4 regions of the Pseudoalteromonas sp. 2CM32C genome follow, and region 1 is predicted to be linked to each of the others. Evidence: predicted binding sites of a transcription regulator. Region 1 holds the regulator's gene; each other region holds the start of a gene.
What was found. Region 1 encodes sigma-54, which starts transcription at its own class of promoters, with help from an activator protein. Its sites were predicted from a motif close to GTTGGCACGNNNNTNGNNT; they were not measured.
Positions count from the first base shown of each region.

Region 2: MTF67_RS16120 (TorF family putative porin) is a predicted target of sigma-54. The motif match lies at 6,631-6,649, and genes of this name have one in related genera.
Region 3: MTF67_RS17255 (YggN family protein) is a predicted target of sigma-54. The motif match lies at 2,874-2,892, and genes of this name have one in related genera.
Region 4: MTF67_RS04190 (amidase family protein) is a predicted target of sigma-54. The motif match lies at 3,687-3,705, and genes of this name have one in related genera.

Region 1 covers NZ_JALNTI010000001.1:581,025-588,742, reverse strand. The annotation lists gene MTF67_RS02755 (YgiQ family radical SAM protein) at 1-1,696, shown strand, start outside; gene mgtE (magnesium transporter) at 1,765-3,123, opposite strand; gene MTF67_RS02745 (HPr family phosphocarrier protein) at 3,232-3,504, opposite strand; gene rapZ (RNase adapter RapZ) at 3,548-4,393, opposite strand; gene ptsN (PTS IIA-like nitrogen regulatory protein PtsN) at 4,413-4,865, opposite strand; gene hpf (ribosome hibernation promoting factor) at 4,870-5,157, opposite strand; gene MTF67_RS02725 (RNA polymerase factor sigma-54) at 5,184-6,683, opposite strand; gene lptB (LPS export ABC transporter ATP-binding protein) at 6,753-7,478, opposite strand; gene lptA (lipopolysaccharide transport periplasmic protein LptA) at 7,475-7,718, opposite strand, start outside.
Region 2 covers NZ_JALNTI010000011.1:13,298-21,015, reverse strand. The annotation lists gene MTF67_RS16155 (M1 family aminopeptidase) at 1-624, shown strand, start outside; gene MTF67_RS16150 (Bor family protein) at 796-1,107, shown strand; gene MTF67_RS16145 (hypothetical protein) at 1,104-1,433, shown strand; gene MTF67_RS16140 (ABC transporter permease) at 1,447-2,685, opposite strand; gene MTF67_RS16135 (ABC transporter ATP-binding protein) at 2,678-3,385, opposite strand; gene MTF67_RS16130 (efflux RND transporter periplasmic adaptor subunit) at 3,385-4,551, opposite strand; gene MTF67_RS16125 (YIP1 family protein) at 4,607-5,320, opposite strand; gene MTF67_RS16120 (TorF family putative porin) at 5,841-6,527, opposite strand; gene MTF67_RS16115 (hypothetical protein) at 6,810-7,718, opposite strand, start outside.
Region 3 covers NZ_JALNTI010000013.1:17,622-25,339, forward strand. The annotation lists gene MTF67_RS17235 (RNA-binding protein) at 1-459, opposite strand, end outside; tRNA gene MTF67_RS17240 (tRNA-Ser) at 582-674, opposite strand; tRNA gene MTF67_RS17245 (tRNA-Ser) at 724-814, opposite strand; gene MTF67_RS17250 (hypothetical protein) at 1,033-1,173, opposite strand; gene MTF67_RS17255 (YggN family protein) at 2,039-2,836, opposite strand; gene MTF67_RS17260 (hypothetical protein) at 3,218-3,403, shown strand; gene MTF67_RS17265 (glutathione peroxidase) at 3,519-4,016, opposite strand; gene MTF67_RS17270 (AzlD domain-containing protein) at 4,235-4,534, opposite strand; gene MTF67_RS17275 (AzlC family ABC transporter permease) at 4,531-5,235, opposite strand; gene MTF67_RS17280 (cytochrome b/b6 domain-containing protein) at 5,334-5,990, shown strand; gene MTF67_RS17285 (chitin-binding protein) at 6,184-6,747, shown strand; gene MTF67_RS17290 (S9 family peptidase) at 6,892-7,718, shown strand, end outside.
Region 4 covers NZ_JALNTI010000002.1:55,530-63,247, forward strand. The annotation lists gene MTF67_RS04180 (sulfite exporter TauE/SafE family protein) at 1-733, opposite strand, end outside; gene MTF67_RS04185 (gamma-glutamyltransferase) at 745-2,310, opposite strand; gene MTF67_RS04190 (amidase family protein) at 2,307-3,515, opposite strand; gene MTF67_RS04195 (putative 4-hydroxy-4-methyl-2-oxoglutarate aldolase) at 3,856-4,338, opposite strand; gene MTF67_RS04200 (TetR/AcrR family transcriptional regulator) at 4,342-4,995, opposite strand; gene MTF67_RS04205 (alpha/beta fold hydrolase) at 5,167-6,036, opposite strand; gene MTF67_RS04210 (ankyrin repeat domain-containing protein) at 6,156-6,650, opposite strand; gene MTF67_RS04215 (catalase) at 6,718-7,718, opposite strand, start outside.

The DNA of each region.
Region 1 (7,718 bases):
TAGGATAGCTCATTATGATTATTGGCAAGAAAAAGTGCGCCGTAGTATCTTGTTTGACTCAAAAGCCAATATATTGATTTACGGAAATGCTGAGCGCCCATTAGTAGAAGTTGCCCACCGCATTGCCGGTGGTGAAACGATGGATACGATTCAAGACATTCGTGGTACCGCTGTTATTCGTAAAGAACCTTTGCCGGGCTGGCGGGGGAGTGATTCAACGGCTATTGATAAAATAGGTAAAATAGACCCCATTCCAAATCCTTACGGAGCCGATGATGTTGGCTGCAGTAAGTCTGAATTTAAACAAGCTGGTATTGATTTAAAAGCAGAAGCTGCAAAGCCTATTACCGTGCAGCCAGCGCGTCCTAAGCCATGGGAGAAAACGTATGTTAAACTTCCAGCGTACGAGCAAGTAAGTGTTAACAAACCTTTATACGCACATGCCTCAAGGATATTACACCAAGAAACTAACCCTGGTTGTGCAAGAGCTTTATTCCAGCGTCATGGCGATCGCTCTATTTGGGTTAACCCACCGGCTTATCCTTTAGAAACACATGAAATGGATGCGGTATTTGGATTACCTTATCAACGAATTCCTCATCCACGTTATGGCGACGCTAAAATACCTGCTTACGACATGATAAAAACGTCGGTGAATATTATGCGTGGCTGCTTTGGTGGGTGTTCATTCTGTTCGATTACAGAGCACGAAGGGCGTATTATTCAAAGCCGCTCGCAAGAGTCCATTATTGAAGAAATTGAACAGATCAGAGATAAAGTGCCTGGTTTTACAGGCGTTATTTCTGATCTAGGTGGGCCAACGGCCAACATGTATAAATTACGTTGTACAAGTAAAAAAGCAGAAAGTACCTGCCGACGCTTATCGTGCGTATACCCTGATATTTGTAAGCACATGGATACGGATCACACGCCAACAATCGATTTATACAAAAAAGCACGTGATGTAAAAGGCATTAAAAAGGTTCTTATCGCTTCGGGCGTTCGTTATGACCTTGCTGTACGCGATCCTCGCTATGTTAAAGAGCTAGTGACACATCATGTGGGCGGGTATCTAAAAATAGCGCCAGAGCATACTGAAGACGGTCCATTATCAAAAATGATGAAGCCGGGCATGGGCGCTTACGATCAATTTAAAGAATTATTTGATAAGTACTCGAAAGAAGCGGGTAAAAAGCAGTATTTAATTCCGTATTTTATTTCTGCGCACCCAGGAACTAAAGACGAAGATATGGTAAACATGGCTTTATGGCTTAAGTCTAACGACTTTAAGTTGGATCAAGTGCAAAACTTTTACCCATCTCCAATGGCCAATGCGACCACTATTTACCATACAGAGATGAACTCACTGCGTAATATCAAGAATAATAGTGAAGTAGTGCCAGTGCCAAAAGGAGCACGCCAGCGCAGATTACACAAAGCTATTTTGCGCTACCATGATGCATCGGGCTGGCCAATGATACGTGAAGCACTTCGCAAAATGGGTAAAGCTAACCTAATTGGCAAAGGGCCAAACTGTTTAGTGCCAGAAGAAGGCCGCGATGAAAAAGCGGGTAAAACCGTAAATAAAGGCCGTAAAGGGGCTCGCCCAGCGCTTACACGTCATACGGGATTTAGTCAGTTTAAAAAGGCTAATACAAAACCTAAAGTGGGTGGAAATAGGCACAAGGCCAGATAGTTATTACCGAGACAATAAAAAGCGCAGCTATAAATTAACTGCGCGTTTTTTTATAACAGCTTTTAAATTTATATTAACAACCAAGTGGCGGTGCCTAAAAAGGCAAAAATACCCACAATATCTGTCACTGTTGTTAGCACTACGCTGCCTGCAAGTGCAGGGTCTATATTCATTTTTTTAAGTAAAATTGGAATACTTGCACCAGCGACCCCTGCCACAACTAAGTTCATAAACATGGCAAAAGCGAGTACGCCGCCGAGCATAAAGTCCCACTGCCAAAGTGCAATTACACCCGCGATCAACAATGACCACAAAATGCCATTGAGTGCTCCAATAGCGAGTTCTTTCATCATTAAAAAGCGTTGGTTGGTTTGATTTATATGACCAACAGCTATACCACGAATAACAAGTGTAAGTGATTGACTGCCAGCAACACCGCCCATAGAAGGAACGATGCCATTAAGCACTGCTAAAATGGGTAAAATATCGAGTGTGCTTTCAAAAAAACTGGCTACAAAGGCGGCCGCAAGCGCGGTTAATAAGTTAACTCCTAACCATACTGAGCGTTTTTTAGAGCTTTTTAAGACAGGAGCAAAGGTATCTTCTTCATCATCAAGGCCCGCCAAACTCAGTAAACTATGTTCGGCGTCTTCACGAATTACGTCAACAATATCATCGATCGTGACACGACCAAGTAGCTGATCGTTGTCATCAACAACTGGGGCCGAGATCCAATTATGGCGCTCAAAAAGTTGTGCGACTTCACTTTCATCCATTGAAATTGGAATTGACTCACATTCTTCATCCATTAAATCGCGAACAATTTTTTCTGGTGGATTAGTTAGCAATGTACTCAGCGATAAAGCACCAATAAAGCAGTTATGCTTATCAACCACATACAGGTCATCAGTGCCTTCAGGTAACTCTCCGCGAAGTCGAATATAACGTAGTACTACATCAATGGTCACATCTGGGCGAATAGTTACCGTATCGGTGTTCATGAGTGCACCAGCAGAACGCTCTTGATAAGATAGCGCTTGTGTTGCGCGCTCTCTATCTTGGGTGTCCATGGCGCTAACAACGTCTTGGTAAACGGTGTCAGGCAAACTACGTAATACTTCACCTAGGTCATCGTGACCCATGTCTTCAGTGGCAGCAGCAATGTGCTCAGGCTCCATTTGGGCAATAATACCCAGGCGCACGTCTTCTGATAATTCTTCGAGTACATCACCTTGAACATCAGGATCAACTAACTGCCATAGCAAGCGACGAATTTTGTGTGGAGATGATTCTAATAATAACGCAGTATCACATGGCGCTGTTTTTGCGAGCATGCGCCTAACTTGAACAAACTGACCACTATTAAGTGACTTGGTCACTTGTTTTAGTTGTTGTAGTGGGTAGTCTTGTTCAAAAGCTTCGGGCATTGGCGTCCTTTATTTATACTGTAACTGTTACCTAATGGGTGGGGGAGTACGACCTAGCAGCCAGTTATTTTGATTATAGTTATTTTATTTAAATGTTAAAAATTAACGTTACTCTTGTTCGTTAAATCGTTGCGAAATAAGTTCTCCAATGGCATTTAAAGCTTGCTCTGCATCAGGCCCTTCACATACCACTTTAACTTCTTTACCTTGGCTACTTTCAAGTAGCATCAGTGCTAATACACTGTCACCAGCAGCTTCTTTATCATCTTGAAACAAGGTGATTGAAGCATCAAATTTTACAGCGAGTTGGGCTAATACAGTCGCGGCTCTGGCATGCAGTCCTAATTTATTTTGTATTAAAAAAGTGTCTTCTATACGCATACATTACTCTATCAAAGCTGAACAGGTTATTAGTTTTGTAAAATTACTTTTCTTGTTCTCTGTGACGTATTTTTACATTGGGATGCGTAACTGCAAAGCTTTCGCCAATTGTTTGCGCTAAATATACAGAGCGATGTTGCCCGCCAGTACAGCCAATCGCAATAGTTAAATAGCTTCTGTTATTTCGCTCTAGGTGTGGTAGCCATGTTTGTACAAAGGTTTGTATTTGCCATGTAAATTTTTGAACTATGCTGTGGCTAGCCAAATAATCTTTTACTGGTTGGTCTAGGCCATTGAGTGGTTTTAGTTCAGGCTCCCAGTGCGGGTTAGGTAAAAAACGTGCATCAAATACGTAATCTGCCTCTTTAGGAATGCCATGTTTAAAACCAAAAGATTCAAATGTAACAATCAGCTGCTTGTCTTTTTTACCTAGTATTTTTTCGCGAATTGATTCAGCAAGTTGATGAACGCTTAGCTCACTAGTATCGATCATGTAATCGGCGCGCGTAATTAGAACATCGAGAAGTTCTTTTTCTTTTTTTATGGCTAAATCAAGCGGAAGTGAATCTATTGATAAAGGGTGTAAGCGTCTGGTTTCAGAAAAGCGCTTAATAAGGGTTTGATCTTCACTGTCTAAGTAGAACAGCGTTGGTTTTGTAAAACCCGGTAAGTATTCGATGATGTGATTAAATTCATCTTGCTCTTTTGGTAAATTTCGCACATCTATACTAACGGCAATTTTATCGTAGTTATCAGAAACGCTTCTAATTAAAGAAGGTAATAAATTTACTGGAATGTTATCTACGCAATAATAACCTAGATCTTCAACAACGCGCAAAGCAACCGACTTACCAGAACCAGAACGGCCACTTATGATAATCAACTCCATTAATCACCCTTTAAATTTGTTACGATTGGTCAACAATAATTTGATACAACTCAGCATCCGATTTAGCACAGCGGAGCTGCTTACAAAATTCTTTATTTTTTAGTTTATCAGCTATCGTTGCTAGCGTCTTTAAATGCTGTTGGTTATCGCCTTCAGGTACGATGAGTGCAACAAAAATATCAACAGGGCGGTTGTCTATAGCATCAAAATTAATCGGTGTTTCACTTACTAACACCAATGCTAAAGGTTCTTGTGCGCCGCTCATTCGGCCATGTGGAATAGCAATACCTCTTCCTATCCCTGTGCTGCCTAGTTTTTCGCGGGTTAATAAAGCGCCCAAAATATCCTGTTGAGATAAATACGGTAATTTATCGTGAGCCAGCTCGCTAATAAACTCTAAAATTCTTTTTTTACTATTAAAAAGGACCGCAGCTTTACTGCAGTCCTGGCATATAAGTGAACTTAATTTCATCATATTAGTGTCGAGCAAGCTTCTCTTTGTGTTTAATTACTTGACGGTCAAGCTTGTCAATCAATGAATCAATAGCTGCATACATATCTTGATGTTCAGTGGATGCGAATAATTCAGCACCACTTACATGAATAGTTGCTTCTGCTTTTTGATTTAGTTTTTCTATATCAAGAATGACATGAACATTATTAATATGATCAGAGTGCCTTTCTAGCTTCGCAAATTTGGTATTTATATAGTCTCTTAATGAATCAGTTAGTTCTACATGACGACCAGTTAAATTTAGTTGCATAAGCATTACCCTCTTTGTTTAGCGTCTTAAATCAGGCTCTTTCGCTGATTTGACGGTGGAATAGCCAGAGATTCGCGATATTTTGCGATTGTACGTCTCGCTACTTTAATTCCTTGCTCAGCCAATATATCCGCAATTTTGCTATCACTCAATGGTTTTGCTGAGTTTTCTGCTGCGATTAATTTTTTAATAAGTGCACGTATTGCAGTAGATGAACATTCTCCACCATTTTCGGTACTTACGTGGCTTGAGAAAAAGTATTTAAGCTCAAATATTCCACGCGGTGTGTGCATATACTTTTGCGTGGTTACGCGCGAAATTGTTGATTCGTGCATTTCTACCATTTCGGCAACATCATTTAAAACCATCGGTTTCATGGCTTCTGGCCCGTGTTCAAAAAAGCCCTGTTGTTGTTTAACAATACAGTTAGTTACTTTTAAAAGTGTATCATTTCTACTTTCTAAGCTTTTTATAAACCATTTAGCTTCTTGTAAATGTGAGCGAATAAATTGACTGTCGCCACTTGATTTAACTGTACGTGACATTGCTGCATATTGGCTGTTTACACGAATTTTTGGCATGCTGTCTGGGTTTAACTCTACAACCCAGCGACCTTTAATTTTTTTAACTGACACATCAGGTATTACATACTCAGACTCTTCTCGTACTATTGTGTCTGCAGGCTTAGGATTGAGCGTATGAATAAGTGTCATTACTTCTTTAAGCTCATCTTCTTTGAGCTTCGTTTTTTTCATTAATGTACGGTAGTCACGAGCAGCTAACAAATCAATGTGCTCGGTTAAAATCATTTTTGTTTCATCAATATAAGGCGTGCCTTTATCAAATTGATTTAACTGAATACACAAGCACTCTTGTAAGCTACGTGCCGCAATACCCACTGGGTCAAATAGCTGAATGCGCTTTAATACCGCTTCTATTTCGTCAAGTTCAACCTCAACGTCATCGTCGTTATCTTGATTAAAGCTCTCTAAAATCTCTTCGCAACTGAGTGTCAGTATGCCTGAATCATCCACCGCTTCTACAATAGCAATAGCAATGGCTTCATCTGTAGGGCTAAATGGCGTTAATTGTAATTGCCACATTAAGTACTCGTGAAGCGTTTCAGTTGATGCGCCCTGATATATAGACTCATCTTCAGGCATTGGGCCTGAAGATGATGCAGGGGCTGCACTCATGTACTCATCCCAGCTAACGTCCATTGCCATGTCGTCACTTACGGTATCTTTAGCAAGCGCTTCACCACTGTCTTGTTCATACTCGCTAGGGGCTTCATCTGCAGATACGGTTACTGTAACTTCATCGTTATCTGCTTTTTGCTCATTTTTGCCCGCAAGATCATCGGCATAGTCTTGCTCCTCAACCTCAAGTAATGGGTTGCTGTCGAGCGCTTCTTGTATTTCTTGCTGAAGATCCAATGTACTTAATTGCAGCAAGCGAATAGCTTGTTGCAACTGAGGTGTCATTGTAAGTTGCTGGCCCATGCGCAGCTGTAGTGATTGCCTCATGTATCTCTAACAATCCTTTTAAGTTGTTATAATTAATACTAGCAGATGCTTATAAATAAGGCGTAAATGTTACAGCCTAAATTGCTCGCCTAAATATACATCGCGTACAGTTTTATCATTTAATACGTGTTCAGGGGTACCAGAAGCAATCAGTTCCCCATGAGAAACAATGTAGGCTTTTTCGCAAACATCAAGGGTTTCTCTTACATTGTGGTCTGTTATTAATACGCCAATCCCACGGTTTTTCAGGTGTTCAATAATTTTTTTAATATCTAATACTGAGATAGGGTCAACACCGGCAAATGGTTCGTCTAACAAAATAAACTTTGGATCTGCAGCTAAAGCACGAGCAATCTCTACTCGGCGACGTTCTCCGCCCGATAATGCCATACCTTTGCTGTCGCGAATGTGTTGAATGCTAAATTCATCCAATAGATTATTTAATGTATCTTCTCTGGCTTGCTTAGTGAGCTCCTTTCGAGTTTCTAAAATAGCCATTAAGTTTTGATACACTGTTAATTTTCTGAATATAGACGACTCTTGTGGTAAGTAGCCAATGCCTAATCTAGCACGACTGTGCATAGGTAAAAGCGTAATATCGTTATCATCGATAGATATTTTGCCTTTGTCGCTAGGGACTAAGCCTACAATCATGTAAAAGGTTGTTGTTTTACCTGCGCCGTTTGGCCCAAGCAAGCCTACAATACTGCCAGCTTGAACTTCTAAGCCCACATTTTTTACAACTTCACGGCCTTTGTAGCTTTTGGCTAGTAGCTCTGCTTTTAATGTACTCATGGTTGGCCTTTGTCATTTTTTTTAGGCTCCACAGGCACTAAGATAGTGTGTACACGGTCAGTTGAGCTTTCATCTTTTTCGGCGCTAATAAGCTGCTGTTCTATATCGTAGGTAATGCTTTTAGCATTCATTTTTTGCCCAGCTTGAGATATCTCTGCATCTCCAATTAATGTTAAAAAACGCGTTGAAACATCGTATCTAACTTCATTAGCGCTGGCGCTCATTATTGTGCCGTCGGCT
Region 2 (7,718 bases), on a different contig from region 1:
AGGTACTTAATGGGCCGCACTGGAGAAGCGTTTGAAGAGATGCCACTATATAAAACCCAGGCTCAGCAATACCTTCATTACAATAAAGGATCTGTTGTTATGATGGCGATTTATGATCGCCTAGGTGAAAAACGCCTAAACGCTGCACTTAAGGCATTTTTAAATGAGTTTAGATATCAGTCAACGCCATACCCAACAACACTTGATTTACTAAGTTATTTAAAACAAGATGCAACCCAAGCTGAGCAAAACTTTATTGACGATCAGTTTAAATATATCACTTTGTATGAGCTGGAAATGAAAGAGGTTTCGATTTCAGACGAAGCCGACAGTGATGGCTTTTACAGTGTTACGTTAAACGTTGAAGCTGTTAAGCAACGTGCTGATGGTCAAGGTGAAGAAACAGAGCAGCCACTCGATGAGTTAATTGATATTGTGTTGTTTAGTGACGATCCTGAAAATCTACTCGCCGAAGATTTTGTGATTTACTCACAAAAACATCAAATAGTAACGGGTACTAATATTATTGAGTTAAAGGTAAAAGAAAAACCTTTATTTGCAGGAGTCGATCCGTACGTAAAACTGGTTGATAAAGATAACGTAAATAACTTAGCTAAGTTTTAATAGCTGACAGCACATTTACTCAAAGGCCGCAATTTTGCGGCCTTTTTTTGTGTAAAAAACTGTTTGAAATCTGTAAGGCTGGCTACATTTTTCGCACAGCTTTTTACTCATTATTTTACTGGTTTACTGTAAAGTTTATTTACTGAAAGTGAGTACCAAGTAAGGACAAACATGAAATCATTAATAATGGGGTTTGTAGTATTAGGCTTAAGCGCCTGTTCTGCGGTTACCATACAGCCACACGCTATCGCAAAAATTACAAGTAAAGCGACCTACGAAGATAGCCGTCCATTTTATTTATGGGGGTTAGTAGGAGAGGAACGTGTGGATGTAAAACAGATTTGTACAGATACACAAGCGGCTCAAATGCAGTCGCAGCAAACATTTAGCGATGGTGCGTTGAGTTTAATTACGCTAGGTATTTATTCACCACATACCATAAAGGTATGGTGTGAAGAGCAAAATATGCAGGAGGCGTTATGAATTTTAAATTAATTTTAGGCAGTATTACATTTGCTATGTTAACTGGTTGCACAAATATTTACTTTGATAATGGTGTACCTGAAAAAGTTAATAACCAATTACATAACAGCTCTCAGTGGCATCATAATTTTGCTTTAGCTTTGTATGAAGGATCTGATGCGGTTGACTTAAGTGAGCATTGCCCACAAGGGCAATGGCAAACGGTGCACACGTATAAGTCATTTAGTAATGGAGTAGCGGAGGTTGTAGTTAATCAAATAGGCCCGGCTTGGTACCCTAAAACAGTTGAAGTGAGCTGCACTAAGGTACCTTTTAAAGCTGAGTAGAGATTGATGCTGATTATTCGTATCGTAATGCTTCAATAGGGTTTAGCCTTGCCGCTTTAATAGCAGGGGCTAAGCCAAATATAATACCGATAAGTGACGTAAAACCGAACGATAGCATCACAGCCCAACCAGGTATGTAAGCATCCGGCATACTGGGAACCATAAACGAAATCAATGCGGCAGCACCATAACCTATAGCTAAGCCAATTAGTCCGCCAAATAACGATAGCACTACGGCTTCCACCAAAAACTGTAGCATAATAAAGCCGGGTGTTGCGCCCAATGCTTTAAGAGTGCCTATTACTCGGGTACGTTCAGTCACCGATACCAGCATAATATTCATTACGCCAATCCCCCCTACAACAAGACTTATACCAACAATACCAGCAGTGATTGCCGTGGCGCTACCTGTAAACTTATCAACATTAGCACGGGCTTTTTCAGCGGTTTCAAATTCAAAGTCGTTTTCTTCACCGTCTTTTAATTTATGTAATTGGCGTAAAATACGCGTTATTTTAGCTAAAGTAAGCTCTTCATCGACCCCTTCTTTAAGTCTAAACATTATTTGCACGTTACTCGTGCTGCTAGCACCCTCTAACGCGCTCATGGTACTGATCGGAATATTTATATAATCATCTTGATCAAAGCCAAATAAGCTACCTTGTTTTTCGGCTACTCCAATGATCCTAAACCATTCGCCACCAAGTTTGATATATTCGCCTACGGGGTTATCGGGTAAATTTAACTTTTCAATAATAGAAGGACCAATGAACGCAACCCGACGGCGTTTTTCGTCATCTTCCGCGCGAATAAAGCGGCCTAATTCTGGAAACGTGCGGTATGCTTTTTGGTAATCTTGTTCGGTTCCCATCACGCGTGATGAATGGCTTTTATTCCCGTATTCGGCTCCACCAGAAAAACGCCACGTAAACATAAGTGCGGTCAGTGTTTCGGCTTCTTTTATACGTGCTTTTAGTGTTAGAAAATCGGAGTAAGTCAGCTTTGCGTTTTTGCCAACCATTTCTTGCTCGATGCTTGTAAATGGCTTGATTGATGTTACATCGGGTGCCATGTCAGCAAGTTGATCGTTAATTTGTTTAGTAAAGCCCTGCATTACTGCAACCACAGTTATAACTGCTGCAACACCAATAATAATACCTAAGCACGTTAACGCACTGCGCATTGCATTGGCCTTAATAGCCATTAATGCTGCTTTTGTTCCTTCCATAATGGCAATGGCAGATTTAAACATGTTGTTTTTCTCCTTCGCCTTTTTTTACATCACTCACTACTTTACCATCTACCAAGCGAATAACCCGTTGGCAATGGTCTGCAATTTCTTGCTCGTGGGTTACTAAAATAATAGTGTGCCCCTCATTATGCAGTTCATCAAACAAGGTCATTATTTCTGCAGTGGTCTTGCTATCAAGATTACCTGTGGGTTCATCCCCCAGTAAAATATGTGGTTTAGTTACTAATGCGCGAGCAATGGCTACACGTTGACGTTGCCCACCCGAAAGCTGACTTGATAGGTGATCAACCTTGTCGCCAAGACCAACGCGTTGCAATGCTTCAAGTGCTTTTTGTTTGCGTTGTTTTGCGGGTATAAAACGATAAACCAAGGGCTGCATTACATTTTCAAGTGCAGATGCGCGAGGCAGTAAGTTAAAGCTTTGGAAAATAAATCCGACGCTCTCATTGCGTTGATGGGCAAGCTCGGTTTCAGTCATACTTTTTACAAGCTTATCTTTTAAAAAGTAATCGCCACTAGTGGGTGTATCTAAGCAGCCAAGTAAGTTCATTAAAGTTGATTTACCTGACCCTGAAGGGCCAATAATGGCTACGTATTCATTTTCATTCATGACGATATTTACATCATCTAACGCTTTAAATACTTGCTCGCCCATTACATATTGTTTGTTAATGTGTTCTAACTTAATTACCGCAGACATTATAGTGTTTCCTCGTCTGCGTCATTTTTAAGTGAAACAACATCGCCTTCTTGCAGCTTGCTAATTGGTCGAGCGGGGCCAATAACCACATTATCGCCTTTGCTTAGCCCCTCTGTTATAGCTTGCTCAATGTCAGACGAAATCCCAACACTTACTATTACTTTACTGACGGTATTATCGTTATTTAAGCGCCATACAAAGGTTTTACCCTCTTCTTTTTGTATTGCTTCAATAGGGAGCTTTAAACCATTTTCGGCAATACTGGTGGCAATTTCTGCTCGGCAACTCATACCCGCATAAAGCTGGCGATCTGTTGGGTCTAATAATACTTTAACTCTAAAAGAAAGCCCTTGCGAACCTGGTTGGTTTTTAGCTGATGTACCAATATTAATCACTTTGCCGCTAAATGGTTTGTTAGGGTAGGCTGCGGCATAAATATCAGCTTGTTGATTTAGTTTTATGCTGGCTATATCTGTCTCATCAACTCTAAGCTCTGCTAAAATAGCGCTAGGGTCGGCAACAAGCATAAGGTCTGAACCAATAATATTAGTTGTGCCTGCAATAACTGTTTCACCTTCTTTAATATTAACCGATGCCAGTAAGCCACTCATTGGCGCTCTAAATACACTTTTACTTAGGCGATCTTGTGCAATTTGAAGTGACGCTTGCGCTTGGTTATATGACTCTTTGCGTGATTCGATATCTATTTTTGCAAGATCGCGAGCACTTTCGATATTTTCAAAGCTTTCTTGATTTCCTAATCCAACATCGTATAGCTCTTTTTGCCTTTTTAATTGGCGCTCTAAATTAGCAAGGCGAGTTTGGCTATGTTTTATTTCAATTTCGGTAGCGCGTAGAACGGCTTGGTTTCGGTTTACTTCTGATTCGAAGGCCGTTGTATCAAGGCGCATTAAAATATCCCCTTGCTTAACGCTTTGCCCTTCTTCTACAAATACCTTATCGACACGACCAGTTACCTCAGAGCGCAATTGCACTTGGGTATTAAAAACTAGATTGCCCGACGCCATGATTGAATCAGCAATATTCCCTTGCTCAACCTGCGCAATATTCACTTGGGCTTGCTTTTTATCACCGGTCACCTGCTTAGAGACGATTAGGCCTACAAAAGCGACTATAGCTATCGTTATTATTATTGCTTTTTTCATATATACATCTGTCCGTGAATAAGTAGCGCAGAGGTAAAATACCTCTGCTTATTAATTACATTGCGGCAATAATTGCCCAAATACCAAAAATAACGAGTGTTGGAAGCGCCGAGAAAAGTAACGCTTTATTTGTTGAAAAATTTGTCCAACATTTTAAGCCAACCATTCCTAGTCCAATCCCCCAAAGACTACTTAGCTTTAATGATTCTAGTAATGTATAGAATGCGCTACCAGGTTCTAACCCAACAACAAGCTGATTAATTGAATCAAAGTTAAATACTGCTGTTTGAGATATTTGATCGGTACTTGCACTAAGTACAAGCGCTACTGTACCTAAATTTAAAACAATATTTGGCATTATTGTCCAAATAGTAAAACCATACCAAGCACCATAGCTGTGCTCTGACTCTGGGTCTAATTTAGCAATGAGCATATAATACACAGCCATTATCGCGGCTATGATTGCAGTACCTAATACGATTGATATCATGCTAATCCATACTTGTATTCCGGCGTTTTGTTCAATGCTTTGGCGAATCATTTTTTGCTCGCCAATTGTTGCATCAACACTTGCAGCTGCAAATTGCTCGTTAATCAAAAACTGCATATCAACGGTAGAATAAAAAATATAAATACTCGCCATTGAAACTAAAGAGATTGCTATAAAAGCAAGCCATGACCAACCTTTGGCGTGCTCAACACCATTGAAAGCTTTGCTTGGGCTAATGTAAATATCGAGTAGGGCGCTAAATGCGTTAGGTGATTTCATTATTATTCCTTAATAACCTATATGTGATTTGGTAAACACTTGATACCAATGGATAGATTAATAATATAGGAAAAAGTATGTACTAATTTTATTCAATTGTAACCGATTGTTAACAAGGGTAGGCATTATAAAAGTAATTAATAAAAGACGTATTGTTAAGCTCTATAGTTGCCAGATGGTTTTAATATGATTGAGCCATAAGGAGTGGAGCTTAATAATCACGTTGTTATGGCTGTATCTAATGCAAATACAGCCATTTATTTAATTAGCTATCAGATAAACTCAGACCGCTAGGGTTATCTGTTGCGATATACAATGCTTTTAGTTTTTTATCACCACTTTCGGTTTCATTTTTACTTTCCTTAGTAATCAAAAGGCTAAGCTTTGAAAAGTCCAATTTAACCTAATATAGTAAGAACCTGCCTTCCAGTTATACAATTATGAATACTTAAACAAATTTGCTTAAGTATAAAAAAAGGGCCAAACGGCCCTTCAGTTGCAGCAAGTAACACATGTTTGTTTATAGGCTGAAGTCTACAGCGTAAGCAACATAAACTTTTACATCTGACTCATCCATATCAGTGTCTGATACGCCAAATGTGAATCCATCTTTTGATACAGACACACCGTAATCAATGATGTCTTCGTCACCAATAAAATCGCCAGAGTAATGACCTATGTGTAAAGCCATTTCTGTACCATTGCTGCCTACGGCAAAGCCGTAATCAGCTGTCAAATAAAGTGAGTCACCAAAGTCTGTACCGTCGCCACTTGCAGCAGATGTAGCAAGCACTGATGCACCAAAGGTAAAGCCTTCAACACTGATGCTACCGTAAATTTCTGAAAAATCAGCATCTGCGCTTGATGCCGCGTCTGGGTAAGCATAATAAATGTAACCTACATCGTAGCTAACACCTTCGCTAATATCGCCACCAAAGCCTGCGTAAAAATCTAGCTCGTAGGTCATTTCGTCAGCCCAAGATGCATTAGATACCCATGTACCAGCATAAAACCCAGATTCGTCAGCGTAATCAATACCACCAGAAATAGCAGCGTCGCCGCCAGTTTGTTCTTGTCCACGCCATAAGTAATTTGAGGTAGCTGCTACATTCGCAGATACTTCAGCATTTACTGCTGTTGATGTAAGTGACGTTGCAGCCATTAATGCCACGGCGCTAAAAGCGATTGTTTTTTTTAGTTTTAACATGTTCCATTTCCCGTTATATGATTTTTTGCATAGGAAGGCTTTTTATTATGAAGTACCGTAGCCTTTTGATTTATGCGTTTTTATTGTTTAACTGAGAATAGAATTGCACTGTGTGTGCCAGCTTGATTTATTTTGTTTAAGATTTAAGTTTTATTATTTATTAACAATGGCTTGCGTTTGGGGTGGGTGGTTTAGATTATGAGAAAGAAATATTCTATCGCACATCGCTGGTGCATAAAATAATCAAGCTGCACCATGAAAGTACAGCTTGTTTAGAATTATTTAGCCAAATATGGTGCGCATTAGACTAATTGTTTCGTTTACACTGCGACCTTTTTGAACTTCGCTGATTATTGAGTCGCGTTTGCTACGAATATGCTCAGGAATATCATCGGCAGCCAAAGCGCGGTCAACTAAAATTTCAGCAGACTCTTTACCTCTGCGTTGTGTTTTACCCGTTTTAGTGGTGCTACGCTTTGGTTTATTAAGTAATTTAATATAGTTAGAGCTATCTGGTGTTTTGTTATCCGCGTAGTAAAAAAAGCACGGAATAAGCGCTTTAATTGACACTAGTTGCTCTTCTAGCTCATTTGAAGCATTTGCCATTTTGTACCATGACATAGCTTGAATGCCTTTTACAATATCTTGCCAGTAACGCTCAAAATCACTATTTTTGAGTTTAGTAACCGCAAGCGCTGAGCATAACGCGTCTAAACGGCTATTTGTAATTGGCGTAAAAATATCAGGGCGACGCATTGCAAGTAGTCTTGTTGCCGGAGCAAGTGTTGGCTTTTCACTGCTATCAGTAAATATTTTGCTATAAGCAGCTACAAACTGTTGGTACTCGTAATGGGTAATGTCACCTTCAAGAGGAATATTAGCCAGTGCTTCATCAAACGCACCCGGTAAATCACCAATGAGTTGGTGGAAAACTTTAGCACTCTTAGTTGATGCAAACCACTCAACATCAAAATCGTAAGTGCTTGGATCAAGTGAAGCCATATGCTTGCCAGTAAAAGCAAGAAGGTCTTCAGGGATCATGTCTTTTAATGATTGCTCACGAATACTTTTTACGTAACTTGCTAAACGAAGTTGTTCATCAAGTGCAATAACATCTTTATGTTGCTCTATAAATACACTTACCACAGGCCAAGGGGCTACACGAAGCGTTTTAACTTGTAAAAAGCTGAT
Region 3 (7,718 bases), on a different contig from region 1:
TTGACGTAAAGCATCTATTTGTTGTTGTGTACGCGTAACTTTTGATTCATATGCGCTGGTAATTGGCGCTGTTTTTTTAGCAATGGCGTCAGCAATAGAAGAGGCGCCTAACCGGTTAGCCTGATCTTGTGTAACATAGCTGGCTTGCTTTACTTGCTCTTGGTAAGTTTTTTCTGTTTGTTTAAGTGTTAATTGTAGCTTGCTTATTTCACGTTCTATTTGCTGAACTTCTAAAAAATTGTCTACAGAACTATCTATTACATTATTTGATTGAGTGGGGCTTTTATAGGCTTCAATTATATTGATTTCTTTTAGTGTGATCTGTTCGGCATCTTTTGAGCAAGGTGTTTGGCTAAAGGTAGGAACGCCTTTAATTACACACTTGTATACCGTTGTATTTTGCGAAAAAGAAAAAAAAGGTAGCACTGCGCATGTAATTAACAATATAAACCTGTTCATAGCAAACCTAAAGTGGCTATCGTTTTAGTAATAATGCACTAAGTCATAGCGGGTTACAATTTGTTTAATTTTTATAAATTTTAGGCACAAAAAAACCACAATTAAGTGGTTTATATAGTATATGGTGGAGAGGGAGGGATTCGAACCCTCGATAGAGCTACAAACTCTATACTCCCTTAGCAGGGGAGCTCCTTCGGCCACTCGGACACCTCTCCAACGCATAACCGGTTGTATTGATGATATAAAAAACCACCAACTAAAATATGGTGGAGAGATAGGGATTTGAACCCTAGATAGGCTACAAACCTATGCCGGTTTTCAAGACCGGTGCATTCGACCACTCTGCCATCTCTCCGTGACGCAGAATAATACTTAGGTGATGGGGGTGTGTAAATAGCAAAATGTCTGTTTGCCTAAAAAATAGACGTAAATACGTGTTTTTTTTACAAATTAGGGGAAATTAAGGCAATTATTAATAAAATAAAGAGGTTGCAGCAAACTGTGGGAGCTAAAAAAGAGACTTTTTAGTGGTTGGGTGTTTGCTGCACCGAATAAATAACCATGGTTGGGTGATTATTTATATTGCGCTGCGCCGCCAAGTGCTAATTTTTTTCCAAGCGTATTAAGTCTAGCTAGCATTTTTGCTTTTCGGTTGGTTGGTTTAACTGCAATTTGTGTGTTTGCTGTTTGGTTTAATGTATTTATAGGGTTCATCACTTGGCTCCGGTTTAGGTCTGTTGAAAACATGCGCATTTTGCATGCAAAGCGTACAAAAATAAAACGATAAAAATTACCTGTGAGACATTAGTTATTTTTATCTGAAATGGTGATTGTTAATCAAATGTTTAATTGTGTTTTTTCTGTTTTTTAATTTTTATTTCACCCTGTTGTTTTTTAGTTTGTTGTTTTAAATGTATTTTTACTATTTTTGTTTTTTATTTATGCATATTCGATTGTTTTAAATGGGTAATTATTCAGATTATTTTATTTAGGTTTTTAATCATTGTGTTTGTAGTGTTTTTTATTGCAGCTAGTAGTTATGTTTAGCGCAATAAGAATCGTCAATAATTTGATATTTAAAATAGTAATTGACTTAAAAATACGATTTTTTAATAGTGTGCTTCTCTAATAAATAAAAAGCGCCTGCTATGAGGCAGGCGCTTTAGTGTTAGTTACGTTTAAACGTGTCTAACTGGGGATGGAGCCTCTCAGCTTTTTGCTAAGGGCATAAATTTTGAAGCAAATTACTTGCTGAATATTTTAGTCTTGCTTAGCCACTAAAAATTGGATGATTAAATCTTTAGTGTTATCAAAAACAGGGGGGCATATGAGTTAAATTTATGTCCATAAAACGCTGCTTTTATCTTTATTATTTATAACGATAAATAACGAACGCAGTCTATGTTTGTATAAAGCCATAAAGTTGTTTACTTAGGCAAGTACTAACTAGACCAATAACCCTTATTTTGAGCCGAACAACATAAACGAGAAAAAAGAGACAGAACAGATACAAAAAAGCAGCATTCAATAAAATAAAATGCTGCTGAAGGGATGTTAAATATAGTGAGTTAATTGCGGGTTATTTAACGTGTTTAAAGGTAAATAATTGATAACCTTCTAGCTCAGGAACTAACGTTACTAGCTGCTCTTCTTGTTTTGCAATTTCAGCAAAATTACCGCATAACGAATTAGCTCGTTGCTCTAAATTGTTCGCGTGTAACTCTACTTTCTCTTCAATTTGTGCGCCCATATTTTCCATGCGTTCTTCGAATGCATCCATATCGCCGCCAGAACCTAATAACTCCGATCCAAGCGCGACCAGTATACTACCCATAGATTGCATGACTGCTGATTCAACGGCTGTTTCTATCTGTTTTTCAAACTGATGCTCAAAGTTTTCACCAAATTGGTTAAAACTTTGCTGGCCCATAACAAAGGTGCCTTCTTGATAAAACGTGTTTTCTACTTCTACGCGTATATCGTCCATTAACGATGACATATCGTCTAAGCCATTAATGTTAAAAGCATTACCGACTTCTTCTAAAGCAACACCGGCGATTTTTACGCCGTCTAATGCAATATTAGCGACTTCGGGTAGCTGTATACGTAAGCTATCAGAGTATTGAGTAAGAGCTTGGCGTTGTGAGTTATTAAGCGCTACAAACTCACCGTTTACCATTAAATCGCCATTGTTGTTGAATTGCATAGCTTGGTTTTTTGCTGTAAAAATTTCTAGTTCGTTTGGCTTGATGCGAACGTCATTTTTAAACTCTACGTCGCATTGATCGTTGCTAAATGAAAGTGTTGAATCATTATCGTTGTGTGCCATAGCAACAGGTGTACAGATTAATGCGCTAACTAATAGTAATTTTTTCATGTGATGACTCTATTTTTTGTTGATAACAAATAACTAATAACAAGTTTGGTGCCACTATTTTTTTATCAACAAAAGCAATGGCTTGTGTTTTTTGCTGGGTTTAAAGGTCTGTTTTGTTTTTATTATTAGACTATATTTTAGTGAAATTAACCAACGAATGTAAATTTATAAAAAAAATTTATCGATACGATAAAAAACTCTCACTTTCCACAATTGCAATTTAGCGCTATTTATTCACATTAATGACATGAAGGCTATTTACTATGGCTTTGTGGCTTTACTTTGATGCTAATTTGCACAGCATATTGGTGTTAAATTTTTTAATTTACCAATTACATTAATTAAAGCGTAATTGGTCTCAAACACTTTATGGAGTGGGTTGTGGGTAAGACATTTAGTTACGATGCGCTAGATGATGATTTTGTTGAAGACGAATACGAAATGGTCGGTCGAAATCAACACGATAAAAACAAGCAAAAGGTTAAGAAAAAGTTGGAAGACTACCTTGAGCAAAAACGCTTGCGCAAAAATCTAGGCGAAGATGACTTAAGCGATTACATTGATTAAATTGCACTAGTATAAATACAATACCAATTAATAACGGCAGCTAAGTGCACAGACAAGTACGCTTAAGCAGTTGTTACATTGGCAATAAAGAGGCTAATAGCCTCTTTATTACTTTTTACTGTGTGCTTTTAGCCTTACTTAATGCTTTTTGTATAGTGAGCTCTATCTTTTCTGGCTTAGTAAAAGGGGCATAGCGCTTAATTGGTGTGCCATCGGCTGCAATTAAAAACTTAGTGAAATTCCATTTTATTTTTCGAGTTAAAAACCCCGGTAAAGCTGATTTTAAAAAGCGAAATACAGGGTGTGCATTTTTTCCATTCACATCAACTTTGTCTGTTATTAAAAAACTGACTCCGTAATTTATTAAGCACCCTTGCTCTATTTGCGACGCATTTCCAGGTTCTTGTTGGCCAAATTGATTGCACGGAAAGCCTATAATCACAAGTCCTTGACTGGCGTACTTTTCATGAAGCGCTTGTAAAGATGCGTACTGGTAGGTAAATCCGCATTTACTTGCAGTATTAACAATGAGTACAACTTTTCCCTCAAAACCATCAAAGTTAATAGGTTGGCCCTGTAGACTTGTTGCGCTTAATTGATGAAATTTTTGCATGGTGGCTTCTTATTATTGTTGTTAGGCATACTTTAACGCGGTAAAGGTTTTACATAAAGTATAAAGTTTATTTGTGGAGCGAGACATGTGACCTAACGGCCTTGGTATAGCCTGAGCTAAATTTTGTGTATTGCTTATACCTAATTTCACATCCTTGTAGGTGAAAATAATAAACAATCTTCAGGCTGCTAAAACCTAACTATAGAGGGTAATAAACCCTAATTTAAAATTAGAAACAAACCCATACCGGCAAGTGTTGTGTAATAAATGTTATGTGTTTTATAAGCTACAATAATGGCTACAATAGCGGCACTTAAGTAAGGGTTTTGCCAATGCAGGTTTATGCCTTCGTCACCCAAAAATACAATAGGAACCCAAATAGCGGTAAGTACGGCCGGAGCACTAAAGCTTAAAAATTGCTGCATTTTAGGGCCCACTTTAAATGGCAATGCACGGTGTAAAAATAAATAACGCGTAAAAAACGTAATGCAGGCCATGAGTAAAATAGTGGTCATCATGTTTTAGTGTCCTTTTTCGCTGTTAGCCTTGCCGTTGTATAACCTGCACTCATTGCTAATAATGCGGAGCACACTAGCCATAATTCAAACCCTGTGCTTTTTAACCACGTAGCAGTAATACCCGCCACAATAACAGTCACTAAAGAGGCGGTATTTTTAATACCGGGAATAACCAAGGCGATAAAAGTAGCTGCAATTGCAAAGTCGAGCCCTAAGTTAGTTAAATCAGGAAGCATAGATCCTGCAACAATGCCTATTAATGTCCATATATTCCATGCGATGTAAAAACTAAAGCCTGCACTAAGCGCATAAACTAAACGCACTTTTGTACGATAAGCTTTACGGTGATGAGAAAACGCAAATAATTCATCGGTTAATACAAAGCTAACAGGTAGGCGCCATCGCATTGGTTGATCTATGACTTTATGTCTAACAGCAAGTCCATATAAAAAATGCCGAGAGCTAATTATAAACGTAGTGAATAATATGGTAAGTAAGGGGGTGTTACCCGCCATAAGTTCAATAGCGACAAGTTGAGCTGAACCTGCAAAAACCAGTAACGACATGGCTTGTGTTTCAAGAGCTGTAAATCCATTTTGAATAGCTAAAGAGCCGCAGAGTATTCCCCATGGAATAACGGCTAAGCAAAGCGGAAGCATATCTAAAAAGCCTTTTATTATCGCTTTTTTAACTGGTTGCATAGCATTTACCTTGCTGGCTTGTAGAATGGCAGATAACGACACCTTATTATGAGGTTGATTAGCATTTTAATAATACTGTTTTTTAGAGGGTAAACACAATGACGACGATAAAAGTATGGGATGGGTTTATACGGTGTTTTCATTGGCTGTTAGTCATTAGTATTGCTGTTTTATATTTTAGTGTAGAAGAAGGCATGATTGAGCTGCATTTTGTTGCTGGGTTCTTTACTTTAGCGCTCATTGTTACGCGAATAGTATGGGGGATTTTTGGCAGCCGAACAGCAAAGTTAAGTGGCTTGTTTCACTCACCTAAGGCTGTGTTACAGGGGCTTAAAAAACCGATTGACACCATTGGGCACTCTGCTCCTGGTAGCTATATGGTTCTTGCTTTCTTTACGCTTATATTAACGCAATTAATTACCGGGTTGATGAGTAGCGACGGTATTTTAACTGACGGCCCGCTTGTTGAATATGTATCGAGTGATACGGTCGATTTTGCTAATTGGCTGCATCACCTCAATTTTGACATATTACTGTATGCAATAGGCTTGCATATAGCGGCAATTGTTGTTTACAAAATTAAAGGTAAGCCTTTAGTAAAAGCAATGATTACTGGAGAAAAAGCATCAAAATCAAACAGTGTACAAAGCTCCGTAACTAAGTCGCCTTGGCTCGCATGGGCTATATTTGCAGGCTTACTGCTTATACTCGCATTTACTTGGGGGCAAGAGCCTTTACAGTACTTATTTGGATAAATTTAGCTTTAAATTGGTCCTTAATTACTGGTTGTAAATCTCGGTTACATTCTTTTGTTTGATTGTTGGGGAGTGGGTACTTATAATTAACCCTTCCTTGGCAAGTTAATGGTTTGCAGTATTACTTGTTATTGGTGCTTGTTGTTTATTCATAGTGAATAAACTATGTCACTCTTAAGGTGTAGCCGTGTTTATGCATACGTCGTTGGCCTGCGGGGAATGGTCAACAATTGGTTGCTTAAATCATCACACTCAATTATTTATTGGTGATGTGGTGAAAGTAACTTTTTATGACATGCAAGGAGAGCTAATTAGCTTATCGTTTGATTTTAAAATTACTTCATTTGAACAAGGGGAGCCTCACGCTTGGCCGCGTTTGATAGCAGAATACATTAATGTTCACATTCCTTTGGTTAGTGCAGGAAAAATGACTGAACACGGTTTAGTAGTCGCTTATCGGAATAATAAAATCTTTGCATTGCAAAGTAGCGGTATATGCAAAGCGCATATTGATTTTCATTGTATTGCAAAATGCGACGATCATGACGTGAGTACTCAAAGCTTGTATGAGTATGTTTACCCTGAGCATAGTGAACGCTATAACGCAGGTACTAAGGTGTTACAGCCTAAAGATGGTTGCATATATCAATGTAGGCCTTGGCCTTTTAACGAGTTTTGTCGAAAAGCAAAGGATAAACAGTCAATATTTGAACCAGGGATAGGTAAAAGTTGGGCTATGGCTTGGCTGCAATTATAAATTAGTTAATTACATGTTTCTTCCCATAGGTATTACAGGTTTAGGAATAAATCGGTTGCCTTTAAGCCCACTCAACTATTGAGTGGGCTTTTTTATTTTTATGATAAACTGTGAGCATTATTACTTCTTTAATTTGGTTTATTTGTGCCTAGTTCAGACTACTCTTTACGCTTGTTGCCTCATTTCCCTGTTGCTGAAAAGCAGCCCCACACATTAACTACACATAATAAAAAAAGAACCGACCATTACTATTGGATGCGTGATGATGAGCGCAAAAATGAAAAAGTACTCGCACATTTACAAGCCGAAAATAACTATTGCGATGAGCAATTAGCATGTATTAAACCCTTGCAAAATACCTTATTCGAAGAGTTAAAAGCGCGTATTGTAAAAGACGACAATTCCGTGCCCGTCAAAGATGGAAAATACTGGTATCACTCTGAAGTGCGCGGTGACGATGAATATGCGCGTCATTATCGTAGCACAAGTATTAAAGCTGAAAATAAAGCCCTTTTGCTAGATGTAAACGAACTTGCACAAGATTTTGAATTTTTTGACCTTGGGGAAGTTGCATTAAGCCCTAATGAGCAGCTTATGGCGTATTCACAAGATACTGAGGGTCGCCGTATTTATAACGTTCGTTTTAAAAATATATCAACAGGTGAAATGCTCACTGATGAGCTTGAAAATACAGAAGGGCAAGTTGTTTGGGCAAACGACAATAAAACCGTTTTTTATGTTAAAAAAGATCTGCAAACTTTATTAGGGTACCAAGTATTTAGGCATGAGCTGGGAAGTGCGCAAAGCCAAGATGTGTTGGTGTATGAAGAGCAAGACAGCAGCTTTTTTATGGGACTGGGTAAAAGCCGAGATGAAGCGCTAATTATAATTGATTTGGCATCTACTGAGTCCAACGACACATGGGTGCTTGATGCCAATAATCCGCAAGGTCAATTTAGCGCACTCATGCA
Region 4 (7,718 bases), on a different contig from region 1:
TACCAATTTTTACGCCAATAGGCGCAAACAAAATAGTGAGTGGAATAATAAGTAAAAAGGCAGGGAGGTTAACTAACCCCCACGTACCTAGGGGAGCATCGGTTGGCGTTTTGCCAATACTTAATAAGGTAATTACGCCAGGTAGCGCAATCAATAAGCCAAATACGGCTGCAGTGCCTACGGCAACATGGGCACGTACGTTAAATGCACTAAGCATGGGCACGCCAATTGTGCCGCCGCCTATGCCTATCATGACCGATAAGCCACCAACAATACTTGCCATTATGCCTTGGCCAAATTTACCTGGTAACTTACTTACAAGGGCAGGGGCGCCGGCTCTAAATAACATGTTAAGGCTAACTAAAATAGCAATACACGCAAACATAAGTACCAGTGCATTACCACGTATTGAGTGCGCTAAGTAGCTGCCTACAACGGCCATTACTAAAATAAACGGCGCCCAGTATTTAATTAAAGCAAGGTCAATGTTTCCCTTTGCATGGTGCGAGCGAATAGACGAAATAGACGTAGGCACTATGGTGGCAAGCGATGTCGCTGTGGCTATCATCATGGCCGACTCAGGGCTTACGCCAAAGCCTTGCAGCAAAAAGTACAGCACAGGCACGATAACAATACCGCCGCCTACGCCAAAAAGTCCTGCTAAAATTCCGGCAAAAATCCCGGTTGCTATTAAGGCCACAATAATTGGCCATTGGTTTATTATTTCTGTCATGTGTGTTCCTACTACGTTGATGAAACAGTTGCACGGCCATCAGAGCGAGGATCCGTTGCAGCTTCAAGGGTTGTAGGTGTATCTAAAATAGCACCTGCGTGACCCATCATTTCGTTATTGTCCTCGACACTTACCCAGTCGTGGCCACGTTTATTCAATTCATTGTCTATTTGGGCAGCGAGGCTGTGTTCTATTTTTAAATTTGTGCTGGTGTCGCCCCATGTGCGGCCAAGTAACCAGCGCGGATCGCTTACCGCTTGGTTAATTGATTTATTTCGCCACGCGTATCCGGCAAATACAGCGGCTTGAGTTTGTGGTTGGCCTTCACCACCCATAGTGCCGTAGGCAAGGCGTCTGCCATCGTCAAACTTAGCCATAGCTGGGTTAAGGGTATGTGCTGGGCGTTTATGTGGCGCTAGTGCATTGGTATCTTTAGTGTTTAAGCTAAAGCTTAAACCGCGGTTATTCCATACAAACCCGCCTTCGCTCATGAGTATGCCGCTACCAAATTCCCAGTAAATACTTTGAATAAAGCTCACTAGTTGGCCGTTCTTATCACGTGCTGCCATCCAGACGGTATCGCCGGGCTGGGCATCAAACGGCCATTTTTTGGCGGTATTCATATCAATATTGTTGGCAAGCTCGGTTAAACGCTCATCAGTTAATGCGTTTTTATAATCATCGCCAAGCGCTTTAGGGTCGGCCCAAAGCGTTGGTCGGTGCGTAAAGCTTTGCTTGGTGGCTTCTACAATTAAGTGGGTCCAATCGGCCTCGGTGTTAGCTTTGTGTTTTAGCTTATTAACGGTTCCGATTATTTGTAGCGAATGTACGCCTTGAGTAGGTGCAGGTAAGTTGTAGCAATTAATACCCGACAAATTAGCATTTAGCGGGCTTACTACATCGGCTTGCGTGTTGGCAATATCATTTGGGGTAATAATGCTGCCAGCTTTGGCTAAATCGGCTGCAAACGATTCGGCAAGTTCGCCTTCATAAAAAGCGTTTAAGCCGTGCTTTGCCAAATGCTCAAAAGTATTGGCCAGTTGTGGGTTTTTAAAATTTTGGCCTGCTTGTAACGGTTTACCGTTGGGTATGTATAGCGCTTTAAAGGCATCGTTTGTACTGGTAACCGTCGCGAGTTTTTCACAGCCTGCTTGCAAACTTTTGGTAACAGTAAACCCTTCGCGGGCAAGTTTGATAGCTGGGGCTAAAATAGTACTTAGCGAAAGGGCTGCGTGCTCATCTAATTCAAGGGCTTTTTGCCAGCCACGAAGTGTAGCCGCTTGAGTCAATGCACTTAAACCTCCACGCTCTGGTATGTGTTGCTCATTGCTGTAGGCATCTACATTTTTAGGTGCGCGCCCGCATGCATCAATTGCGGTGGGTGTGCTTTGGTTTGGGTTGTCAATAAGCCAAAAACTGTCGCCACCAATTGAGTTCATATGTGGGTAAACCACGCTAATAGCAGCGGCTGCTGCAACCATAGCCTCGGTGGCTGTGCCGCCTTGTTTTAGTATAAAGGTGCCTGCCTCGGTCGCTGAGAAGTGCGGGGCCGTAAAGGCAATGTTGTGTGCGTTCATGTGAGAGTTTCCTGTTTAAAATATGCAGCTAGTTGTGTTGCGCAGGCAAGTAAGCTTTTATCGTTATTGTGGCTCATCATGAGTGAAAACCCATATGGATGGCCATTTGCTAGATTAGCCAATGGTAAGTGAACTTGCGCCGAGCGGCTCAAGCCCGCAATAGCCGATAGCGTAATTATTTGCATGCGTAAGGCGCTTGTGTCGGCGCCCAATTTAGGTGCGGTTGTTGGGGTTGTTGGCAAAAATAAGCAGCTAGTTGAATTTAGGTTTTTAGCAATTAATGTTTGCCATTGGGTTTGAACGTTAAGTGCTTCTTTTTCTTCTTGAGTGGTTAGTGCCAATGCCATTTTAAAACGGGCTGCAATTGCCGGAGCAAACTGGGGAGGCTGCTCCGGCAACTGAAGCCAATCTTTGTGCGCTTTAGCAATAGCACGTCCTTGCAATATTCTAAAACTATCAGCGAGTTCGCTTAATAAGCTGATGTTAGGTAGTTCAAATTCTTTGTGGTGTTTAAAATAAGGTTTGGTTTTTTTAAGCAATTGTTTAAGTGGTGCTTGTAAAGCTGGGCTGACTAGCTCAAATAAGGGCTCACAAGTAACCAAGGTATTTACACTATTAATAGCTTGGTTTGGTAACAGTACATTGCCTACTTTTTCTAATAGTTCTGCGTTTTGGGTAAGCCAACCAATAGTATCAAAAGGCGGTGCTAGCGGAATTAGGCCGTCTTTTTCAATTACGTTATGGCTTGGCCTAATACCAAATAAACCGCAATAACTTGCGGGTATTCTAATAGAGCCTCCGGTATCGGTGCCCAACCCGATGTCAGCTAAATTGCCGGCTACTGCGGCGGCCGATCCCATACTAGAACCACCGCATGCATGCCCTTTTATTTTGGGGTTTTGTGCTGCGCCATAGTGAGTATTATTACCTTCTAAGCTATAGGCAAGCTCGTCGGTATGGGTAAAACCTTTAAAAATACAGCCAGCATCCATTAATTTGTTAACACTACTTGTTGTTTGCTGGGCAGGTTTTGCTGCTTTAAACCAGCTAGGGTTACCTGCGCTGTTGCGCTCGCCTTTAACTGCAAATACATCTTTTACAGCTAGGCGCTTAGTGCTTAGTGTGCCCGTTTGACTTGATTGCCAATTACTGGGTCCATGGTCACAAAATATACCTGTGTTTTTAGTTTTTAATTGCGTGTTCATTTTGTAACCCATCTACATAAAACTGACCAAATGGTTATTTACTAATTTTAAATTGAGTAAAAGAGAATAGTGTTGTTATTTTTTTCGGCTCTCTACGTAATATCTTATTTTTATTAACTGAGCACTAATTGTACTTTGCATCGGTGGTTTCGGTTTTAGCGAACTTAGTATAAGCAAAACAAATGCCAAAAATAGATTCTTGTCCGATTGGTCAGGTTTTTGGGGGTTGCAGAGGGGGATTTATAATTTTGAAGTTTTAAAGTGGGTGTTTTTAAGCGCAAAACAAACCAACTTGGTGCATTGTTGCACCAAACTGGTTGTTATTATTTACACGAATTTATTAAATAAGGGGGGATTTACTAATTATTAGGCCATTAACGTCGCCATACAGCCAATCGTTTGGTGCTATTGCGGTATTTAGCATATTAATAACTTGGTCTTGATCGCCAAAACCGCGCTTAAGTGTGCTACGAGGGGTTGAACCAATCGCCATTACAGGTAAATCCATTGTTGCAAGTATTTCTATATCGCGGCAACAACCATTTATTACAACACCTTCCCAGCCATTTTGTAGCGCGCGTTCGGCCATAATGTCGCCAATAAAAGCAAAACGTTTGCTAGCAAACCCATCAATTACTAACACTTTCCCTTTACCATCTTGATGAAGAACATCGGCGGCAAACGAGTTGTCTTCTGGGCAGGTTACCGTTACTGCTTGGCCACTAAAGGTTGTTTTTTTACCAAAGTGGCGCAATCCACTATCTGCTACTTGAACCGAGTTGCGGTGATCGTCGAATAGGTCAGGGGTTGTAAAGTTTTCCATGTGTTAGGCCTCGTTTGGGGCGGGTATTTTTAAGCCAATACCTTTTAAAATTATGTGGGCAATTGATTGTGTTATTTGTGCCACGTCGGTTTCATCATATTCTAATTTGTTCATGACTAGCAGTACTTCTGCTTGAAAGTCTGCGTAGTATTGTGTTGTTGACCAAATAGTAAATAAAAGGTGATGGGGGTCCACTTGGTCTATTTTTTTTGCGTCCATCCAGGATTGAAACACATCAATTTTTTGTTTAACCCAAGGCCGTGTATTTGTTCTAAAGTAGTTTTGTAAATAGGGGGCGCCACGCAAAATTTCATTGGCAAATAAACGAGACTGAAGAGGTTGGTTCACGGCAAGTATTACTTTACTTTTTATGTAGTTATAAAGCACTGCTGCGGGGTCGTCTTCAGCGGTGACGTTATCAAGGCCTAAGTTCCAATTTGCTATTATTCTGTCTATTACCGCTTCGTAAAGGCCATCTTTGCTTTTAAAGTAATACAGTATGTTAGCTTTTGGAACGCTAGCCTCTTTTGCAACCATGCTCATGCTTGCGCCGTCATACCCATTAAGAGAAAATAATTGCTCGGCGGCATTTAATATAAGCAGTTGGTTTTTTTCCCGAGTGACTTCTTTTTTATTTGGTTTTATTTGTGTGGTCATTATTGATTGTGCGTGTTTAACGTGTTGATTGATTGTAGCTTTACTGACCGAAAGGTCAATTACTAAAGTGGCTTTAAATTTAACAGCACGTAAATATGCTTAGGTATGCAGAGGTTAGATGGAGTTAGCAGGTGTGTGTTTAGCGTATAGGGAGCTAAACACACCATGGTGTTAAATACTATGTTTGTTTAGCCAGTCTAGTGCTAAAGGCCATAAAGCGGCAGACCTTTTACTAAAAAACTTCATGTGGCCAATATCTTTCAGGTTATATTCACTGGGCGTTAAATGTAGCGTTTGTGCGTTAAGTTTTGGAAAAACAGAAAGCATATCAGCAACATTATCGTTATTTGCTATATCATCATCGCTGGCATTAATCCAAAGGGAAGGCATGGCTAGTTCATTATAAAAATGTTGAAATACTGTATTGCCAAATGCTGATTTAACATACCCTTGTGCGTTACACCATTTTTGCCACTGTTGAGCTACGCCTTTAGGTAAAGGCTCGCCCATACCAAACCATTGTGATTTAGTATGGCCAAATAGTGCATTACTCACCGGAATAACCCCATTCATAAAAAAGTGTGCTTTTACCTGATACGCTAAGCGCATATTGGTTAACTTGCCCGACGAACACGCAAAGTTGAACAGTGAGCTGAGTTGAGTGGCATTGTGCATTAAACCTACTAGCTGCCCGCCGGCACTGTGACCTATCAAATGGTAGTGGGTATTCGGAAATGTTTTTTGAAGTTGTTCTAGCACTGCGGGCATATCCTGCTCGCCCCACGATTGCAAATTCGCTTTACTATTTTTAATGCTGCCTTTAAGTGATTGGCCTATTCCGCTGTTGTCAAACGTAATAACGGCAAATCCATTTTGCTGCAAGTAAGTAGCAAAGTTTGCATAAAATTGCTGCTTAATCCCCGTTGCAGGTGCAATCATTACTGCGCCTTTTATGGTGCCTTCTGGTTTAAATACATGCGCGCTTAATGTTTGCCTGTTATTACAGGTAATAGTGATGTGATCAAAGTGTGGTGTGGCCATTAGAGTTATTATTTTCCATATAAAGTACACAGTTGAAAAGAATAACTGGTTAGACCAGCAAAGGCAATAATACTATTTTTCCCGTGTTCATGTCCTAATGGCAAAAAATCAAAAACAAGCTATTTTGCGTCACTATTCACCTGCGCTAGTAAGTCGAGTACTTTTTGTTGACCAAAAGTTTGTGCAAATTGCTCTGCTGTTTGGCCGGCTTTGTTTTGATGGGCGTTATCGCAATCAAGGCTGACAAGTGTTTTAGCTATGCTAAATTCGCCTCTAAATATAGCGGCCATTAGCGCTGTGTTCCCGCGGTTGTCTTCAAGGCAGGCATTAGCACCTAATTGCAGTAAGGTATTTACCGTGCTTTTATTACCATGGTAGGTGGCAATCATGAGGGCAGTGTAGCCCTTGTTGTTGAAACTATTAATAGGAATGCCAGCATCAACAAACTGCGTTATTACGGCGGTGTCGTCAGTACGTGCGGCTGCAAAGTAATAAGCAAGTAAGCTGTCGTATTGCGACTGGGCGGTGCTTTGTTCCGTAACAGGGCTTTGTGGTTCATTGGCAAAGCCTGAAAAGCTCATCACTAAAGTAAATATAATAAGTAATTTACGCATACTGTTTACCTTTTTAAAAAAGAGGAAAGCTAGGCTTTCCTCAATAACTTACAGGTTGGGTAAAATATTAAAGTTTAGCGGCTAGTTGCTTAACTTGTTTCATGTCGCCGTTTACGGCTTTAGTTAAGCGTGTACCGTATTCGCTATCTGCTTTGTAGAAGTAGCTGAGCATTTTGTGCTTTACTTTGCTGTCTTTCACTTTGCCTAAATCGCCGGCTAAGTTGTTAACTAAGTTAGTGCGTTCTTGCTTACTAAAGCCACGGTAAAGTACGCCAGCTTGTGCGAAGTTTTGCTGCTTTTTAATCGCGGCTTGTTGTACAAAACCTTTAAGTTCAGTGTTGCTTCTACGTGCAATTGGGTTTTCTGCAACGTTTTCGTGACTTGGTTGGTAGTTCACATTACTTGTTGTATTGCCGTAGTTCATTGCGCCGTCTTGGTTGTAGTTAACCACATCAACTTTTGCGCGGTTAATTGGCAATTGTTGGTGGTTAGCACCTAAGCGGTACATTTGTGTATCTGAGTATGAAAACACACGCCCTTGTAATAGTCTGTCTTCAGATGGCTCAATACCCGGGATTACATTTGCCGGTGCCATTGCAACTTGTTCTGTAGATTGAAAGAAGTTAGTTGGCATACGGTTTAAGGTCATTGTACCCACTTTTGTTTCTTTAACGTCTAACCACATTTTTGTTGCATCTAATGGGTTGTAATCAAAGTCATCTAACTGCGATGGGTCAAGTGTTTTAATGTATAGGTCCCACTTAGGGAAGTTGCCTTTACCAATTTCGGTGTACAGGTCGCGTGTTAAGTGTTGAAAATCTTTTCCTTGTACTTCGGCTACTTCTTTTGAATCTAGGTTGTCGATACCTTGTTGGCTTACCCAATGAAACTTAACGTATTTAACATCGCCTGATTTATTAATCATTTTATATGCATGTACGCCCCAACCATCCATTTTACGTAAGCTTGCTGGTGTACCGTAGTCGCTGTATACCCAAGTTAACATGTGAGTAGAGCCCGGCTCGTACGAGAAAAACTCAAATAAACGGTTAGGATCTTGAATGTTAT